Linked DNA regions of Microbaculum marinisediminis. The protein of the gene in region 1 interacts with the protein of each later gene in a pairwise test. Links are inferred from orthologs where the notes say so. Each region holds a gene or a part of one and is shown on either strand. Other genes may lie near its edges. The genes, in order: MUB46_RS15295 and MUB46_RS11385.

Evidence for each region.
Region 2: the proteins of MUB46_RS15295 (region 1) and MUB46_RS11385 interact in binary tests that used the Escherichia coli proteins (3 or more experiments, as listed by UniProt). The link is inferred for Microbaculum marinisediminis from one-to-one orthologs.

Annotation. Positions count from the first base shown.
Region 1 is NZ_JALIDZ010000006.1:333,504-343,216, reverse strand. What follows is about bases 4,622-7,541. They hold MUB46_RS15295 (ABC-F family ATP-binding cassette domain-containing protein), read left to right. Parts: upstream 4,622-5,102; coding sequence 5,103-6,980; downstream 6,981-7,541. Other genes in these bases: MUB46_RS15290 (class I SAM-dependent methyltransferase), read right to left, coding at 7,010-7,541; MUB46_RS15300 (cyclase family protein), read right to left, coding at 4,622-4,951. Also shown: MUB46_RS15325 (molybdopterin-containing oxidoreductase family protein), read right to left, coding at 1-1,822; ndk (nucleoside-diphosphate kinase), read right to left, coding at 1,939-2,361; MUB46_RS15315 (DinB family protein), read left to right, coding at 2,568-3,077; MUB46_RS15310 (hypothetical protein), read right to left, coding at 3,104-3,565; MUB46_RS15305 (hypothetical protein), read right to left, coding at 3,656-4,039; more of MUB46_RS15300, read right to left, coding at 4,130-4,621; more of MUB46_RS15290, read right to left, coding at 7,542-7,654; MUB46_RS15285 (DNA polymerase III subunit chi), read right to left, coding at 7,651-8,100; MUB46_RS15280 (leucyl aminopeptidase), read right to left, coding at 8,134-9,648. UniProt on the Escherichia coli protein: Genetic data indicate it may be involved in ribosome assembly or function.
Region 2 is NZ_JALIDZ010000004.1:521,473-531,777, reverse strand. What follows is about bases 459-3,970. They hold MUB46_RS11385 (2-oxoglutarate dehydrogenase E1 component), read left to right. Parts: upstream 459-818; coding sequence 819-3,770; downstream 3,771-3,970. Other genes in these bases: odhB (2-oxoglutarate dehydrogenase complex dihydrolipoyllysine-residue succinyltransferase), read left to right, coding at 3,795-3,970; sucD (succinate--CoA ligase subunit alpha), read left to right, coding at 459-708. In the rest of the region: more of sucD, read left to right, coding at 1-458; more of odhB, read left to right, coding at 3,971-5,018; MUB46_RS11375 (LysE family translocator), read left to right, coding at 5,039-5,665; lpdA (dihydrolipoyl dehydrogenase), read left to right, coding at 5,721-7,124; MUB46_RS11365 (DMT family transporter), read right to left, coding at 7,158-8,174; MUB46_RS11360 (class I SAM-dependent methyltransferase), read right to left, coding at 8,230-9,009; gloB (hydroxyacylglutathione hydrolase), read left to right, coding at 9,138-9,908; MUB46_RS11350 (cupin domain-containing protein), read left to right, coding at 9,908-10,305. UniProt on the Escherichia coli protein: E1 component of the 2-oxoglutarate dehydrogenase (OGDH) complex which catalyzes the decarboxylation of 2-oxoglutarate, the first step in the conversion of 2-oxoglutarate to succinyl-CoA and CO(2).

The DNA.
Region 1 (9,713 bases):
CCGGCCGGCCTTCGCGCTCGCGCGACGTCGGCGTCTCGTTGAACGTGGAGTTGAGAAACCGGCGCGCCGGCGAGGTCGCCAGCCGGAACGGGTGCTCGGAATCGGCTTCCTCGATCACCGTCCAATGATCGGGCAGTTCGGGCAGCGTCTGCCACGGCCCCATCGGACCGTCATTGGGCGCAACGATATGGGTCCAGTCGGGCGAGAACCGGAACTTGCCATCCGGATTGGCGAAGCCGTTCAGGTAGTGGGCGGTCTCGAAATCCGGCTGGATATCGCGCCAGCGATCGGCCTCCAGGTCGGCAAGCGTGCCATAGCCGGATGCCTTCAGCATCCAGTCGATATGCTCCCGCGCGCTCATGGCGAAGCCTTGATGCTCCGCGCCGACGCGACGCGCGATCTCGACATGGACGATATGGTTCTCGCGCGCCTCCCCCGGCGCCTCGACCAGCTTCGGGCCGAGCATCAGATACTGGTGGCCACCGCCCTTGTAGATGTCGTCGTGCTCCAGAAACATCGTCGCCGGCAGCACGACGTCGGCCATCTTCGCCGTCTCGGTCATGAATTGCTCGTGGACGCAGACGAACAGGTCGTCGCGGCCAAAGCCGCGTTTCACGCGCTCCTGTTCGGGCGCGACCGAGACGGGATTGGTATTCTGGATCAGCATCGCGGTGACCGGCGGGCCACCGTGCAGTGCGTCGGCGTCGCCGGTCAGGATCGCGCCGATGCGCGACTGGTCGAGCTTGCGAATGGTCGGATCGCGCAGGTCGGTGCCCTCGATCATCGACTTGTCGAGCTTGTAGATGGCGCCGTTGTTGTGGAACGCGCCGCCGCCTTCGTATTTCCAGGCGCCGGTGACCGCGGCGATGCAGGAAGCGGCGTGCATGTTGGCCGCGCCGTTGCGGCTGCGCGAGAAACCGTAGCCGAGACGCAGATACGTGCGCTTGGTCTCCCCGATCAGTTTGGCGAAGGCCTCGATCGTCTCTGCGGGGATGCCGGTGATCGCGGCCGCCCAGTCCGGCGTCCGGCTTTGCAGGTGCGCCTCGAGATCGCGCGGCCGGTCGGTATATGTCTCCAGATAGTCCCAATCCGCATAGCCATCCCGGAACAGGACGTGCATGACCGCGCAGGCGAGCGCGCCGTCGGTCCCCGGTTTCAGGAGCAGCGGGAGATCGGCCTGGCGCATCGTCTCGTTCATGTAGACGTCGACGACGGCGATCTTGGCGCCGCGGGTCTTGCGGGCCTTGGTCGCGTGGGTCATGACGTTGACCTGCGTCGAGACCGCGTTCGTGCCCCAGATCACCACGAAATCCGACTTCGCCATCTCGCGCGGATCGGGCCCGGCGAGCAGGCCCGTGCCGGCGATGAAACCGGTCCAGGCCATGTTGGTGCAGATCGTGTCGAACTGGCCGGCGTAGCCCTTGGCGTGACGCAGCCGGTGAATGCCGTCCCGCTGCACGAGGCCCATCGTGCCGGCGTAGTAATAGGGCCAGACCGACGTCGCGCCGTGCGTCCGTTCCGCTTCCAGGAATTTCTCGGCGACGATGTCGAGCGCGTCGTCCCACGAGATGCGCTCGAACGCGCCGCTGCCCTTCTCGCCCGTGCGGCGCAGCGGATGCAGAAGCCGGTCGGGATGATGAATGCGTTCGGCGTAGCGGGCAACCTTCTCGCAGACGACGCCGGCGGTGTAGTCGTTGTCGCGGGCGCCACGGACGCGGCCGATCGTCCGCGCGTCGATCAGTTCGACGTCGAGGGCACAGGTCGACGGGCAGTCATGCGGACAAGCGGAGTGGCCGATCCGCACATCGAGTGGCTTGTTCATCGGACGCCCCTCCTTCTCACCGGGTCTCGGGGGACGCGGAACGGTAATAGGCGGCCGGGCAAAAGAAAAGGCCGGCCAAACGGCCGGCCTCTCGCAATGACGAGCGAAGGCCCGCGCTAGCCGACGATTTCCTCGGCCTTGAAGCACTGGGCGATTTCGTTGGCGGCGTTCTCGACGCTGTCGGAGCCGTGCACCGAGTTGCGCTCGATGTTCTCGGCGAAGTCCTTGCGGATCGTGCCGTCGGCGGCGTCGGCCGGGTTGGTGGCGCCCATGACTTCGCGGTTCTTGGCAACGGCACCCTCGCCTTCCAGGACCTGGAGGACGATCGGACCGGAGGTCATGAAGGCAACCAGATCGTTGAAGAACGGACGCTCCTTGTGGACGGCGTAGAACGCCTCGGCATCGGCCTGCGACCACTTGGCGCGCTTCTGGGCGACAACCCGCAGGCCGGCGCTCTCCAGCTTGTCGATGATCTTACCGGTGATGTTCCGCGCCGTCGCGTCGGGCTTGATGATGGAAAGGGTGCGCTCGATCGCCATGTCGGCTCGACCTCGTTTGCTGATGGTGGGTTCGCTGAAGTTGAAAATGCCGGATACCGGCGGTCGCGCGGCTTATACCGGGCTCGCCGCGCCCTCGCAAGGCGCGACGATCGCGTCCCGCCGCCACCGGATCCCGTGCCGGTCCCGCTTTACCGCGACGTCAGTTTATGACAGCATTGCTTACCTAATAGGGAGGAAGCGCGGCCGTGAAATCGCATTTCGAGATGATGGCGGGCTATAACGGCTGGGCCAACGAGCGGCTCTACGACGCCGCCGCGGCGATGCCCGACGATCTGTACCGCAAGGAGCACGGGGCTTTCTTCGGGTCCGTCCACCGCACCCTGAACCATATCCTCGTGGGCGACCGCATCTGGATGGGGCGGTTCACGAGGACCGGTGGCGCGCCGACCCGGCTGGACGCGGTCCTGTTCGACGATTTCGAGGAACTGCGCATGGCCCGGCGCGCGGAGGACGACCGGATCCGCGCCTATATCAGCGGCCTGTCGGCAACGGATCTCGCGGGCCGGTTCCGCTATCGCACCATCACCAACCCGAGCGATATCGAACAGCCGCTATCGCCGGCGCTGACGCATTTCTTCAACCACCAGACCCACCACAGAGGCCAGATGCATTGCCTGCTGACGCAACTCGCAGGCGATGCCCCGTCCCTCGATCTGATCCTGTATCAGCGCGAAACGGGGATCGGTCTGGACTGAGGAACCGGGTAGAACCCGAAGCAGCTCTACTTGGCGTACTTGCCGCCGGTGCCCAGGGAAATGTGCACCTTTTCGCTGTGGATCACGTTTCCGTCCGGCGTCATGTAGACGAGGTTGAGGATATCGGCCTGGACCGGGTGCGGCACGACGAACTTCAACCAGTTGGCCTTTCCGTCGGGCGGACAGGACGACTGCTCCACCACCACGTCCACACGCGCGGCGCGAAGCGAGTCGGTGACACGCGGATAGGGCGGCGGATCGTTGAGCTTTGCGCTGACGAGGCTCAAGCAGGCCAGATTGCCCGGCAGGCGTGCCGAGACATGAACCGGCAGGCCACCACCAAACCTGTCCGGCGCGTCGACGCCGTAGCTGGTCGCGTAGGTCGCGCCCCAGAATGGCGGCCCCGCGATAGCGGATGCGGACGACATCGCGACCAGCGCGGTCGCGGCGAACAGGCTCCGGAGCCCGGGCATTTTTGAAAACGGCATATAAGCCCTCACAGTTTCGGCGAGCGCGACTATCGCACGACTCGGGCCCCGGGTGCGACGTCGGGGCCCTGATTTCGGTCTTTTGCGAGACTAAAATGTCGAGATTGAGATTTTCTCTATTTTCAGAATGCGACCGGTCGGATTGACGAAGAAGATCTGGATCAGCTCGGTGCTGGTCGGGCCGCCGACCGTCATAACCCTCTGGACGAGGCGGCTCTGGCCGCAGCCGCGCGGATTCGGGCCGATGACGATGGTGACGGGGATCGTCAGCGGTGCGACGGCCTGGCCGGGCGGTGCGCCGCGACGGGCATCGATCGCCGCCTGGCAAGTGTCGCGGGCCACATAGTTGGCTTCGAGACGTATCGCTCCGCCGTAATACCCCTTGTAGCGGGCGAAGCTGCCCGGGCCCTCGGCGAATGCCGTGCCTGGAAGAGCCAGGACGACGGCGAGCAGTGCGAGCGCAAGAATCCGCATGGCGAAAGCCTCCTTGAGTTCAACGCGCGCCCCGCCGCCGAAAACCATTAGATTAGTGGGCCGGCGGAACCGCTCCACCGGCCCGGTACGTCAAATCAGCGCGATCAGACGACTTGGGCCGCCCGTCGCTCCTACAATTTTCGGTGACCCCACGACAAGCGTGGCGCCGGTTGCGGGTATCGCGTCGAGATTGGCGATACATTCCATGCCCCAGCGACCGGATGGCAGCCAGGTGTAGTGGGTCTTGAAGTCCTTCGACGCGCCGTGGTCGAGCGACAGCGTATCGACCGCCATGCCGATGACGTTGCGATCCTTGATCATCATGTCCGCGGCCTCCGCGTGGAAACCGGGGAAGTGCATGACCCCGTCGCCATCGGCGTTGCGGAACATGTCGCTCTTCACGTGGGCGTCCCAGCCGGAGTTCATGGCGACGCAGCAGCCGTCCGGCAAATCGCCGTTGGCGCTCTCCCAGGCGGCGATGTCGTCGGGCGTCAACCGATAGTCCGGATCCTCCGCCGCCTTCGCCTTCACGTCGATGACCACGATCGGCACGACGAGCTTCTCGACTTCCACCTGATCGGCGGTCTGGCCGTCCTTGGAAAAATGGATCGGCGCGTCCATGTGGGTGCCGGTGTGCTCGTTGAGATGCCAGATGTTCAGATTGAAGCCGTCCTTGTCGAACTTGTAGACGTTCTCGATCTCAAGCTGAGGCTGACCAAAGAAGGTCGGGAAGTCTTCCGGCAGCGCATGGGTCAGGTCGACGACCTTGGAGAAGCTCGTCGGGGCGGCCCGCGCCGGCGCCACGGCCGCCGGCACCGCAGTCGCAGCCAGCGCGGCAGCTCCCACCCCCTTGAAGAAACCGCGACGGCTCAACTGATGCATTACCGCTTCATGACAGCCAGGTACGCACATAGTTCGCTCTCCCTCTTTTCGGTTCCCCGCTAACGCCGGCCCGCGCAGGGCCGGCCGGAAATGCTAGCACGAGCGGACCAAACGGCAGAATGACCAAAAGAGAGAGGCCCGGGGCCTTGCCGCGAGCCCCGGCAACCTGCAAATAGGCGCCATGCTTCAGATCACCGACCTCACCTACCGCATCGCCGGCCGCACGCTGTTGAACGGCGCCACCGTAACCCTGCCCACCGGCGCCCGGGCGGGTCTGGTCGGGCGCAACGGCACCGGCAAGACGACGCTGTTCCGACTTATCAAGGGCGAAGCCGTCGTGGAGTCGGGCTCGGTCGGGTTCCCGGCGAAAGCGCGGATCGGCACGGTGGAACAGGAAGCGCCGGCGGGCCCGACCTCGCTGATCGACTTCGTGCTGTCGGCCGACACCGAGCGCGCGCGCCTGATGGCGGAGGCGGACTCGACGCAGGACGGAGCGCGGATCGGCGAAATCCACGCGCGCCTGAGCGAGATCGACGCCTATTCGGCGGAGTCGCGGGCGGCCCGCATCCTATCGGGTCTTGGCTTCGACCAGGCCGCGCAGCAGCGCCCGCTGGAATCCTTTTCCGGCGGCTGGCGGATGCGGGTGGCGCTTGCTGCGGTGCTGTTCACCGAGCCCGACCTGCTGCTGCTGGACGAACCGACCAACTACCTCGATCTCGAAGGCACGCTTTGGCTCGAGAGCTATCTCGCCCGCTATCCGCACACGATGATCGTCATCAGCCATGACCGCGATCTGCTCAACACGGCCGTCGACACTATCGTTCACCTCGATCAGGGCAAACTCACCGTCTATCGCGGCACCTACGACCAGTTCGAACGGCAGCGGCGCGAGAAACAGGCACTCGCCGAAAAGTCGCGCAAGAAGCAGGACGAACAACGCAAGCACATGCAGGCCTTCGTAGACCGCTTCCGCTACAAGGCCTCGAAGGCGCGGCAGGCGCAGAGCCGCCTGAAGGCGCTGGCGAAGATGGAGCCGATCGAGGCGCTGGTCGACGGCACATTTCGCCCGTTCCACTTCCCCTCGCCCGAGAAACCGCTGGCCTCGCCCATCATCCAGCTCGACAGCGCGGCGGTGGGCTACGGAGGCAAGCCGGTCCTGCGGAATCTGAACCTCCGGCTCGATCACGACGACCGCATCGGGTTGCTGGGATCGAACGGAAACGGCAAGAGCACCTTGGCCAAGCTGCTGTCCGGCCGCCTGCAGTCCTGCGACGGGCGGATGCACGCCGCCGACAGGCTCACCGTCGGCTTCTTCGCCCAACATCAGCTTGACGAACTTTCCGCGGACCTGTCGCCGACCGAACAGGTGCGCCGGCTGATGCCGGACGCAAAGGAAGCCGAGGTCCGCTCGAAGGCCGCACAACTCGGATTCGGCATCGAAAAGGCCGACATTCCTGCGAGCAAGCTGTCCGGCGGCGAGAAAGCGCGGCTTCTGCTCGGACTGGCGACCTTCTTCGGTCCGCACCTGCTGATTCTGGACGAACCCACCAACCATCTCGACGTCGACGCACGCGAGGCGCTGGTGCAGGCGCTCGCCGAATACGAAGGCGCGGTCATCGTCATCAGCCACGACCGGCACCTGATCGAGACGACGGTGGACCGGCTCTGGCTGGTCGCCGGCGGCACCGTCGTGCCGTTCGACGGCGACATGGAGGACTATCGCAAGCGGGTCCTGTCCGGCGACGACTCCATACCCGAGACCGCCGAAACGATCACGATCACCGCCAATCGCGGCGATCAGCGCCGGGCAGCGGCGCAGAAGCGCGCCGAACTGCAGCCGCTGCGCAACCGGCAGAAGGACGCGGAGAAACGGATGGCCACGCTGCAATCGAAGATCGCCGATCTCGATGGCCGCCTCGCAGATCCGGACCTGTTCACCAGAGATCCGGCCAAGGGGGCCGACCTGTCGCGCGAACGGGCGCGCACGGTCGAAGCGCTCGCCGCGGCGGAAGAAGACTGGCTGGAAGCCGGAGCCGCGCTCGAGGGCGCCACGGGCTAGACATGATCGTCGGTGCGGAACCGAAAGGCTCAGGTTTCCGGCTCTGCCCGCTCATAGACGGCGACGAAATGGCGCCGTTGGTTGTCGCCGAGCACCACGTCCTCGAAGGTGACCGGCGCCAATCCGGCGTCGCCGAATCCCGACAATTCCGACCGCGCCAGCGGCCAGGGCGGTCCGTCGGCATGCTCGTCCTCGTCCCGGGCCAGGCAAACGACGACGATGCGCCCGCCGGGCGCGACCAGACCGGCGATCGCCCGCAGCGCCCCCTGGCGAAGGTCGGCGGGCAGCGCCTGCAGGGTGTAGACTTCGCTGACGAGATCGAAGGCCCCGTGCCACTCGACCGGCAGCGCGAACAGGTCGGCGACCGCATAAGACACGGCGGTGTCGGAAAACCGGCGTTTCGCCCAATCGATCGCGGTTTCGGACAGGTCGAAGGCGGTCACGTCATAGCCAAGGCTGGCTAGAAACTCCGCGTTGTCGCCCAGCCCGCAACCAACGTCGATCGCCCTGCCGGCATGGCCGGCGCCCCGGCCGATCGCTGATTTCGCCCAGTGATCCAGCCCCGGGTGCGGACCTGCGCGGGACCAGGGCACGGCATCGGCATCGTCGCCGGCACGGCGATAGAGCTCGTCGAACCAGGCCAGTCGGTCTTCGTGCCCGCCCGCCCCGCTCACGCCTTGCGCTCCCAGCGGCCGGAATCGTTCTGCTGCCAGTAGGTCACGTCGTGCCCCTGGCCGCTGGCCTGTTTCCAATGGACGCGCGCCTGGGCGACGGCCTCCTCGTCACGGCCGTCGAAAATGAAGATCGCCCGCTGGTAGCCGGCGAGATCCGGCGGTTCGGCGCCGTCGACCAGGAAGCGAACCGTCGCGTCGTTCAGATTATCGGTGTCGGTCGTCAGATAGATCGGCTGAAACACCGGATCCCCGTCGGCCACCGTTCCATGGGGAAGGAAGGAATCCTCGCGATAGGTCCACAAAACCCCGTCGATCGCGTCGAGGCGCTCGGCCGAGCCGCCCTGTACCACCGCTTTCCAGCCGCGCTCGAGGCATTTCTCCAGGAGCGCGGGCAGGACCGCTTCGAGCGGGCGGCGTTCGAGATGATAGAACAGGACCTCGGTCATGGCCTTCGCGTCCCGCGGCCGGGCCGGCCGCCGCTATCCCTCGTAGTTGTCGGCCACCAGCCGGTCGAGCAGGCCGACCCCGAAACCGGAGGCCCAGGTCTTGCTGACGTCGGTCTTCGGCGAGGCCATGCCGGTTCCGGCGATGTCGAGATGCGCCCACGGCGTCTCGTCGTCGACGAAGCGCTTGAGGAACTGCGCCGCGGTGATCGAGCCGGCGAAGCGGCCGCCGGTGTTCTTGATGTCGGCGAAGCGGGAGTCGATCATCTTGTCGTACTCGGCCCCGAGCGGCATCCGCCAGACCTTTTCGCCCGTCGCCTCGCCGGCTGCCGTGAGTTGCGCGGCGAGGTCGTCGTCGTTGGCGAACATGCCCGCATATTCGTGGCCGAGCGCGACGATGATGGCGCCGGTCAGGGTCGCAAGGTCGACAATGAAACCCGGCTTGAACTTCTTCTGCACGTAGGTCAGCGCGTCGGCGAGCACGAGACGGCCTTCGGCGTCGGTATTGATGACCTCGATGGTCTGGCCCGACATCGAGGTGACGATATCGCCGGGACGCTGCGCCAGGCCGTCGGGCATGTTCTCGACGAGACCGATGACGCCGACCGCGTTGACCTTTGCCTTGCGCGCGGCAAGTGCGTGCATGAGGCCGACGACGCAGGCCGCGCCCGCCATGTCGCCCTTCATGTCCTCCATGCCGGCCGCCGGCTTGATGGAGATGCCGCCGGTGTCGAAGACGACGCCCTTGCCGACGAAGACGACGGGCTTCTTCTTCGAGGCCTTTCCGAGCCCGTTCCAGCGCATGACGACGAGCCGGCTTTCCCGCGCGCTGCCCTGCCCGACCGCGAGCAGCGCGTTCATCTTGAGCCTGCGCATTTCCTTCTCGTCGAGCACCGTCACGTCGACGCCGAGCGACGACAGAGCCTTGGCCCTCTTGGCGAATTCCTCGGGGCTGAGCACGTTGGCGGGCTCGTTGACGAGATCGCGGGCGAGTAGCGTGCCGTCGCTCACCGCATCGAGCCGGGCGAACGCCTTGCGGGCGGCGGTGTGACCATCCGTCGCCACCACGACGTTGCGCGGCGGGGTCTTCGGCTTATCGTCGTCCGACTTCTTTTTTTTCTTGTAGCGGTCGAACCGGTAGGCGGAGAGCTTGGCGCCGACGCCGAGCAGCGCGGCGGCCTGTTCGCCGGGCGATGTTCCGTCGGCGAGCTCCATCACCACGGTCGCGGTCTGCGCGCCGTTGGCCAGCCGCGCGGAGATCGCCCCGCCCAGGTTCTGCCAGTCGAGATCCGTGAGTTTGGCCGCGTCGCCGGTTCCCACGACGAGCACCCGGTCGAGCGACAGGTTGGCGGGGGCGATGACGTCAAGAAACGACTTCGACTTGCCGGTGAACTCAGCCGTCTTCACCGCCCTGGAGAGCGCGCCGCCCGACGAGTCGTCGAGCGCCTTTCCAATAGGGCCGAGAGCGGCCTTTTCGCCGGCGAGCAGCACGGCGACGCCGTTGGAGGGCTCGGAAAGCTTCGAGAAACTCACTTTCGGCAGGTCTGACATGGCAGATGGGACCTCGACTGGTTCAAATCTATTTCAAGATGTTACAATTGCTTGATCGGCGCAGC
Region 2 (10,305 bases), on another replicon or contig:
GCGAAGGCATCGACCGGCGCCAACGCTTCGGTCATCTACGTGCCGCCGGCCGGCGCCGGCGCGGCCATCGAAGAGGCGATCGACGCGGAGATTCCGCTGATCGTCTGCATCACCGAGGGCATCCCGGTGATGGACATGGTCAAGGTCAAGGCAAAGCTCGACAAATCTAACTCCCGCCTGATCGGCCCGAACTGCCCCGGCGTGCTGACGCCGGACGAGTGCAAGATCGGCATCATGCCGGGCTCGATCTTCCGCAAGGGCTCGGTCGGCGTCGTCTCGCGCTCGGGCACGCTGACCTACGAGGCGGTGTACCAGACCTCGATGGAAGGCCTCGGCCAGACCACCGCGGTCGGCATCGGCGGCGATCCGGTCAAGGGCACCGACTTCATCGATGTCCTGGAAATGTTCCTCGCCGATCCCGAGACCCAGTCGATCGTGATGATCGGCGAGATCGGCGGTTCGTCGGAAGAGGACGCCGCCCAGTTCCTCAGGGACGAGGCCAAGGCAGGCCGTAAGAAGCCGATGGTCGGCTTCATCGCCGGCCGCACCGCACCTCCCGGCCGCACCATGGGCCATGCCGGCGCGGTCATTTCCGGCGGCAAGGGCGGCGCGGAAGACAAGATCGCCGCGATGGAAGCGGCCGGCATCCAGGTCTCGCCGTCGCCGGCCCGTCTGGGAAAGACGCTCGTTGAGGTGTTGAAAGGCTAACCAAATTAGAACAAAGGTTGGCTTTAGTTCGCTCAGTACCCAATTGAGTCGACCGCGAGAGCGGTCCCGTAGTCAGATGAAGGGGCGCCGATGCCCCTCCGGAGCCGATCATGGCCAAGCAAGAGGCTAATGAAGCCTTCGCGTTGACGTCGTTCCTTTACGGCGCCAATGCGGGGTGGATTGAAGATCAGTACGCGCGTTACCAGCGAAATCCCGAGTCCGTCGACACCGGTTGGCGGGCGTTTTTCGAGGCGCTCCACGACGATCGCGAAACTGTGATCGCCGAGGCGCGCGGCGCCTCATGGGAGCGCGAAGACTGGCCGATCCCGATGAACGGCGAGTTGGTCAGCGCCCTCGATTCCAACTGGATGCCCGTCGAATCCGCGGTCGGCGAGAAGATTCGCGCCAAGGCCCAGCGCCAGGGCGTCGAGCTGTCCGAGGAAGCGGTGATGCGCGCCACCCGCGATTCGGTGCGCGCGCTGATGATGATTCGCGCCTACCGCATGCGCGGCCATCTCGCGGCGAATCTCGACCCGCTCGGCCTCATGCCGCCGGTCAGCCATCCCGAGCTGGAGCCCGAGAGCTACGGCTTCACCGAGGCCGACTACGAGCGTTCGATCTTCATCGATCACGTGCTCGGGCTCGAGTTCGCCACGATCCCCGAGATGCTGGAGATCCTCCGGCGCACCTACTGCAACACCATCGGCGTCGAGTTCATGCACATCTCCGATCCCGCCGAGAAGGGCTGGATCCAGGAGCGCATCGAGGGCCCCGACAAGGAGGTGACCTTCACGCCGGAAGGCAAGAAGGCGATCCTCAACAAGCTGGTGGAGGCCGAGGGCTTCGAGAAATTCCTCGACGTCAAGTATACCGGCACCAAGCGTTTCGGCCTCGACGGCGCCGAGGCGATGGTTCCAGCCCTCGAGCAGATCATCAAGCGCGGCGGCCATCTCGGCGTGAACGAGATCGTCGTCGGCATGGCCCATCGCGGCCGTCTCAACGTGCTCGCCCAGGTGATGGCCAAGCCGCACCGGGCGATCTTCCACGAGTTCAAGGGCGGGTCGTCCTCTCCCGACGAGGTCGAGGGCTCCGGCGACGTCAAATACCACCTCGGCGCCTCCTCCGACCGCGAGTTCGACAACAACAAGGTCCACCTGTCGCTGACCGCCAACCCGTCGCACCTGGAGATCGTCGATCCCGTCGTGCTCGGCAAGGTGCGCGCCAAGCAGGACCAGATGGCGGATCCCGACCGCTCGACGGTGATGCCGCTGCTCATCCACGGCGATGCGGCCTTTGCCGGCCAGGGCGTCGTGGCCGAATGCTTCGGCCTGTCCGGCCTGAAGGGCCACCGCACCGGCGGCTCGGTCCACTTCATCGTCAACAACCAGATCGGCTTCACCACCAATCCCCGCTTCTCGCGGTCCTCGCCGTATCCCTCGGACGTCGCCAAGATGATCGAGGCGCCAATCCTGCACGTGAACGGCGACGATCCGGAGGCCGTGGTTTTCGCCGCCAAGGTGGCGACCGAGTTCCGCCAGCGGTTCCACAAGCCTGTCGTCATCGACATGTTCTGCTACCGCCGCTTCGGCCACAACGAGGGCGACGAGCCGGCGTTCACCCAGCCGATCATGTATCGGAAGATCCGCTCGCATCCCACGACGCTGCAGATCTACGCCGACAAGCTGGTTGCCGAGGGACTGGTCACGGCCGAAGAGGTCGAGCAGCTCAAGGCCGACTGGCGCGCCAAGCTGGAGGCCGAGTTCGACGCCGGCACCAGCTACAGGCCGAACAAGGCCGATTGGCTGGACGGTCGCTGGTCGGGCTACAAGGTCGCCAACGACGAAGGTCCGCGCCGCGGCCACACTGGCGTCCCGGAAGAGACGCTGAAGGACATCGGCGTGAAGCTGTGCGAGGTGCCCGCGGACTTCAAGGTCCATCGCACCATCAAGCGCTTCCTCGATAATCGCCGCGCCATGATGGAGACCGGCGAGGGCATCGACTGGGCGACCGCCGAGGCGCTCGCCTTCGGCAGCCTGTGCGTCGAGGGCATCCCGGTGCGGCTGTCCGGCCAGGACTGCGAACGCGGCACCTTCTCGCAACGCCACTCGGTCCTGTACGATCAGGAATCCGAGGATCGCTACATCCCGCTCGACAACCTGTCGGACGGCCAGGCCCACTACGAGGTCATCAACTCGATGCTCTCGGAAGAGGCGGTGCTCGGCTTCGAGTACGGCTTTTCGCTGGCCGAGCCGCGCGCGCTGACCATCTGGGAGGCCCAGTTCGGCGATTTCGCCAACGGCGCCCAGGTGGTGGTCGACCAGTTCATCTCGGCCGGCGAGCGCAAGTGGCTGCGCATGTCCGGTCTCGTGATGCTGCTGCCGCACGGCTACGAGGGCCAGGGTCCGGAGCATTCCTCCGCCCGTCTGGAGCGCTATCTGCAGATGTGCGCCGAGGACAACATGCAGGTCGCCAACTGCACGACGCCGGCGAACTACTTCCACATCCTGCGCCGGCAGATGAAGCGCGACTTCCGCAAGCCTCTGATCCTGATGACGCCGAAATCGCTGCTGCGCCACAAGCGGGCGGTCTCGAAGCTGTCGGAGCTGGCCCAGGAATCCTGCTTCCACCGTCTGCTGTGGGACGATGCCGAGATCCGCGAAGGCGAGAAGATCAAGCTCGCCAAGGACGACAAGATCCGTCGCGTGGTCATGTGCTCCGGTAAGGTCTATTACGACCTGTACGAGGAGCGCGAGAAGCGCGGCATCGACGATGTCTACCTGCTCCGGCTCGAGCAGCTCTATCCCGTGCCCGCCAAGGCGCTGGTGACTGAGCTCGCCCGCTTCAAGAATGCCGAGATGGTCTGGTGCCAGGAAGAGCCCCGCAACATGGGGGCCTGGAACTTCATCGAGCCCTATCTGGAATGGGTGCTCAACCAGATCGAGGCCAAGCACCGCCGGCCGCGCTACGTCGGCCGCGCCGGCGCGGCGGCGACCGCGACCGGCCTCATGTCGAAGCATCTCGCGCAACTCGAGGCCTTCCTCGACGAGGCCCTAACCGAATAAGCCCGACCCTCAAGGACGACGAGAATGGCGATGGAAATCCGCGTACCGACGCTTGGTGAATCCGTAACCGAAGCGACGGTGGGCCAATGGTTCAAGAAGCCCGGCGATGCCGTGGCCCAGGACGAGCCGCTGGTCGAGCTCGAGACCGACAAGGTCACCGTCGAGGTGCCCGCACCCGCGGCCGGCACCCTGTCGGAGATCGTCGTCGAGGAAGGCGAGACCGTCGAGGTCGGCGCCCTGCTCGCCCAGTTCGCCGAAGGCGTCGCCGGCGCCGCGCCCGCCCCGAAGGCGGAGAAGCCGGCCGCGGCTCCGAAGGCCGAGGCGGCCGCTCCTGCTGCTGCCGGCGCGGCCAAGGGACCGGAGATGCCGCCATCGCCGGCCGCCGGCAAGATGCTCGCCGAGAAGGGCATGTCCGCCGATCAGGTTTCGGGCTCCGGCAAGCGCGGTCAGGTGCTGAAGGAAGACGTTCTGAAGGCGCTGGAGACCGGCATCACCGCCCCGGTGGAGAAGCCCCAGGCCGCCCGCGCGCCGGTCGCAGAGGACGATGCCGCCCGCGAGGAGCGGGTGCGCATGACCAAGCTGCGCCAGACCATCGCGCGCCGCCTCAAGGACGCCCAGGACACGGCGGCCATGCTGACGACGTTCAACGACGTCGACATGGGCGCGGTGATGGATCTGCGCAAGCAGTACAAGGAGCTGTTCGAGAAGAAGCACGGCGTGCGCCTCGGCTTCATGGGCTTCTTCGTCAAGGCGGTGATCCAGGCGCTGAAGGAGATCCCGGCGGTCAACGCCGAGATCGACGGCACCGATCTCGTCTACAAGAACTACTACCATGTCGGCGTCGCCGTCGGCACCGACAGGGGCCTGGTCGTGCCGGTGGTGCGCGACGCCGACCAGATGGGCCTCGCCGAGATCGAGAAGACCATCGGCGACTACGGCCGGCGCGCCCGCGACGGCAAGCTCGGCATCGACGAGATGCAGGGCGGCACCTTCACCATCACCAATGGCGGCGTCTACGGCTCACTGTTGTCGACACCGATCCTCAACATGCCGCAGTCGGGCATCCTCGGCATGCACCGCATCGAGGAACGTCCCGTCGCCCGCAACGGCCAGGTGGTGATCCGCCCGATGATGTATCTGGCGCTCAGCTACGATCACCGCATCGTCGACGGCAAGGAAGCCGTGACCTTCCTCGTGCGCATCAAGGAATCGATCGAGGACCCGCAGCGGCTCGTGCTGGATCTGTAACCCGAGAACAGGTTGGAGCAATGTCCCCGGAGTTCCTCCTCACAGCGCTCGTTGTCGTGCTGATTCCGGGAACCGGGGTGATTTACACGGTGGCGACCGGTCTCACCGCCGGTCGCCGGGAAAGCATCGCCGCTGCCTTGGGGTGCACCCTGGGAATCGTGCCGGCGCTTCTTGCGTCCGTGGTCGGCCTTGCCGCGATCTTCCATACAAGCGCGCTGGCCTTCCAGATCCTGAAATACATTGGCGCCGCCTACCTGCTCTATCTCGCCTGGCAGACCCTGAAGGAATCCGGGCCTATGCAGATCGGCAATCAGAAACCAGCGCACCGCAGCCTTTTAGCCATCGCCCGCACCGGTTGCCTGATCAACGTGCTGAACCCGAAGCTCTCGGTGTTCTTCCTCGCCTTCCTGCCCCAGTTCATACACGTCGGCGACAGAGTCGCGGCAGGCTCTCCCACCGCGCAGATGCTGTTCCTGGGCGCGGTCTTCATGGCTATGACCTTCGTCGTCTTCGTCAGCTACGGGATGTTCGCCGCCCTCGTCGGCGAGCGCGTCCTGCGCTCGCAGACGGTTCTCAAATGGATGCGCCGCACCGTTGCTGCCGCCTTCGCGGGCTTCGGGCTGCGTCTCGCTTTCGCAGGCCGCTGACCGGCGGCCGGAGCGACATCAGTCGCAACGACTTCAAACATAAAGAGGCAGTCCAATGGCTTCATACGATCTCGTCATCATCGGTTCCGGCCCGGCCGGCTACGTCTGCGCCATTCGCGCGTCGCAACTCGGCATGAAGGTCGCCGTCGTCGAGAAGCGCGCGACCTACGGCGGCACCTGTCTCAATATCGGCTGCATCCCGTCGAAGGCGCTTCTGCACGCCTCCGAGATGTTCGAAGAGGCCGGCCACGGGCTCGAGAAGCTCGGGGTCAAGGTCGGCGCGCCGAAGCTCGACCTTAAGGCCATGATGGCCCACAAGGACGGCACGGTGAAAGGCAATGTCGACGGCGTCGCCTTCCTGTTCAAGAAGAACAAGATCGACGGCGTCATCGGAACGGGCCGCATCGTCGCGCCCGGCAAGGTCGAGGTGACGCCCGAGACGGGCGACAAGCAGGTCCTCGAGGCCAAGAACATCGTCATCGCCACCGGCTCCGATTCCACGCGCCTGCCCGGCATCGACGTCGACGAGAAGCGCATCGTCACCTCGACCGGCGCGCTGTCGCTGTCGAAGGTGCCCGGCAAGCTGCTGGTGATCGGCGCCGGCGTCATCGGCCTCGAGCTCGGCTCGGTCTGGGCGCGCCTCGGCGCGGAGGTAACGGTCGTCGAGTTCCTCGACCGCATCCTGCCCGGCATGGACGGCGAGGTCGCCAAGCAGTTCCAGCGCATGCTTCAGAAGCAGGGCTTCACCTTCAAGCTCGGCTCCAAGGTCACCGGCGTCGACGCCACGGGCAAGACGCTGAAGGTCTCCGTCGAACCCGCCAAGGGCGGCGACGCGGAGCAGCTGGACGCCGACGTGGTGCTGATCGCCGTCGGCCGCGTCCCCTACACCGAGGGCCTCGGCCTGAAGGAGGTCGGCGTCGAGCTCGACGAACGCGGCCGGGTGAAGACCGACGACCACTACAAGACCACGGTCGACGGCATCTACGCCGTCGGCGACGTCATCGTCGGACCGATGCTCGCCCACAAGGGCGAGGAAGAGGGTGTCGCGGTCGCGGAGCTCCTTGCCGGCCAGGCCGGTCACGTGAACTACAACGCCATTCCCGGCGTCGTCTACACGCGCCCGGAAGTCGCCTCGGTCGGCAAGACCGAGGAGGAGCTGAAGGAGGCCGGCATCGCCTATGTGACCGGCAAGTTCCCCTTCTCCGCCAACGGCCGCGCCCGGGCCATGAACGCGACCGACGGCTTCGTGAAGGTTCTCGCCGATGCCAAGACCGACCGGGTCCTGGGCGCCCACATCGTCGGCCCCGTCGCCGGCGAGCTGATCGCGGAACTGACCGTGCTGATCGAGTTCGGCGGCTCGGCCGAGGATCTGGCCCGCACCTGCCATGCTCACCCGACCCTGTCGGAAGCCGTCCGCGAGGCGGCGCTGGCGGCGGGCAAGCGCGCCATCCACATCTGACGCGGGCGACATCTGACTAACGGCGGCCGGGCGTTACTTCCGGCCGCTCAGCGTGAACCAGCCCACGCCGCCGATGACAAGCACGGCGCCGATCATATCGCGCGTGCCCAGCACCTCGCCGAGAACGATGGCGGCAAGCAGGATCGTGGCGACCGGCGACAGCATGCCGATGGTCGAACTGGCCTGCGCGGTGATGTGCTGCAGCGCCGCGTTCATCAGGAAGGTCGGGGCGATCGTCGCGACAACGGCAAGCAGGATCGCATAGCCCCACCCCGCCGGGGTGATCGCGAGCGCGGATACCGGCTCGCTCACCACGAACCCCGCGATCGCCAGCACCGCCACCGCGATCATCGTCACGCAGGTGAATAGCCGCGGCCCCATCCGGCCGATGATCTCGCGGGCGAACAGCACATACAGCGCGAAACAGATCGCCGACCCCAGCACCAGGCCGGCGCCGAGCGCGACATCGCCATCCGTCGTTCCCAGCTTGCCGTAGAAGATGACGGCGAGGCCGACATAGCTGATCGTAAACGCGACCACGGCGCGAACCTGCACCGGAAAGCGGAAGAAGAGCGCGCCGAAGATCACCACGAACAGCGGATAGGTCATCAGGATCAGGACGTTGAGCTGGGCCGGGATCAGGTCGAGCCCGAGAAAGTCGAGATACATCGCGACCCAGTAGCCGAGCACCCCGATCAGCACGGCCTTGGCGAACAGGCCGAAGCCGGGCAGGCCCTCGCCGCGCCGGCGCCGGTCGCGCAGCGACAGCGCGCCGACGATCAGATAGACCGGCAGCGACAGCATCATGCGTAGCGCCAGCAGCGCCTCGACCCCGACACCCTCCGCATAGGCGAGCTTGATGAAGATCGCCTTGGAGGAAAACGTCAGCGCGCCGATAACGGCGAAGACATAGCCGATGATGAGGCTTCGCGGGGAGCCGGACGGTTCCGCTTCCTTGCGAACGACGACCGGAACTTCGGGTGCGGCCGTTTCCGGCGGCACGGCCTCGTCGCGGAGATCCCGCGGTCGGCCGGACGGGATAGTGGTCATCAAAATCGCGTATCACGGCTTCGTGGACCCGGCCAGCGCGGAAAACGCAAGGGGGCTATTCGGACCGCGCTAGACCCGTGCGACGGCGCGCGGTCTCCATGCTCTGCGTCGGCACGGGCTTGCCGGCGAGCGCGGGCACGAAGCGCACGCGCGCACGGCTGCGTTCCTTCGCCGGAACCGCCGCATAGAGCTGCTTCGTCGCCTCGACCAGCAGCACGCCCGGCGGCATCGCCCGGATGACGGTGCCGGCCCGCTCCCACGCCGCGGCCGAGCGGATCATGAAGCGTCCGCGGAACGGCGGCACCCAAAGCACCTCGCCCCAGCTGTTCGGTGTGAACAGCGTGTCGCGCAGCAGCCTGACGATCTGGGAGCGGCTGTAGGGCCGCCCCTGCCCGAACGGGGTATGCTCGAAGCGCGCCCACAGGCCGCGCCGGTTCGGCACCAGCACCGCCAGGCGGCCGCCCGGTGCCAGCACCCGCCAGGCTTCCCGCAGCAGGTCGCGCGGCTGCTCCGACATTTCCAGGCAATGGACCAGCACGAGCCGGTCGACCGTGCCGTCGCCGAGCGGCAGTTGCGTCTCGTCGACGAGCGTGGACGAAGACGGCCCGTCGGCCGGCCAGTTCACCACACCCTGCTCCGCCGGCATGAAGGCCAGCGTGCATTCCGATTCCTCGCGGAAGACACCGAGCATAGGCCCGGCATAGCCGAGCCCGACCACCGTCAGGCCGGAAAGATCCGGCCACAGCCGCCGCAGCCGATGCACCAGCAGCCGTCGCGTGGTCTGCCCCAGGCCGGTGGCATAGAAGTCCCTGAGATCGACGATATCTAGATACATCTCGCCTCGACGAAATCCGGTCGTTCGGGGTTGGCCCGTTTCGCTCCCGGATGATAGGTAACCTGGAACCCTTTCTGAAGTGCCCCACGCGGACCGGTTTCAAGGGGCCAGCGCCGAGGAGAAACGCCATGCTAGGGCTCGAGATCCGACTGTTCCCCTGCCTCAGCGACAATTACGGCGTGCTGATCCACGACGGGGCCGCCGGCGTCACCGCGTCGATCGACGCGCCGGAGGCGGCGGCCGTCGAAGAGGCGCTCGAGGAAGCAGGCTGGACGCTGACCCATATCCTCGTCACCCATCACCATGCCGATCACACCCAGGGCATCCCCGCCCTGAAGGCCCGATACGGCTGCAAGGTCGTCGGACCGCGCGCCGAGGCTGACAAGGTGCCCGGAATCGACGAGAGCCTGGGCGAAGGCGATACCTTCCAGTTCGGCCGCTACGAGGCGCGGATCTTCGACACGCCCGGCCATACCCTCGGCCATATCGCCTGGTGGTTTCCCGATGCGGGCATCGTCTTCGCTGGCGATACCCTGTTCGCGCTCGGCTGCGGCCGCGTCTTCGAGGGCACGATGGAGCAGATGTGGGGCTCGCTGGAGAAGCTCGCACGGCTGCCACGCGAGACGCTGCTCTATTGCGGCCACGAGTACACCCAGGCGAACGCGAGATTTGCCGTCACGATCGAGCCGGACAACGTCCACCTTCAGGCCCGCGTCGGCGAGATCGACGAGAAGCGCGCCCGCGGCGAGCCGACGATCCCCTCGACCATCGGCGCCGAGCTCGCGTCCAATCCGTTCCTGCGCGCCGACCGCGACGAGGTGAAGATGGCCGTCGGCATGCCGAACGCCGACCCGGCGGCGGTCTTCGCAGAAATCCGCCGGCGAAAGGACAATTTCTGATGGATACGAAAGTGTCGGCGATGACCGCCGAGGACGTCATCGCGCTCTTGAAGATGCAGCCGCATCCCGAAGGCGGCCATTTCGTCGAGACCTTCCGCGACACCCATCCGGCCGGCGCGCGCGATCACTCGACCGGCATCTACTTCCTGCTGCGATCGGGCGAATTCAGCCACTGGCACAAGGTCGACGCCAGCGAGATGTGGCACTGGTACGCCGGCGCGCCGCTGGCGCTGCACATCAGCACAGACGGCAAGGCGGTGACGACGCAACGGCTGGGCAACGACCTTGCCGCCGGCGAGCGCCCGCAGGCCGTGGTTCCGCCGCATGCCTGGCAGGCCGCCGAGAGCCTCGGCGCGTGGACGCTGGTCGGCTGCACCGTCGCCCCCGGCTTCGATTT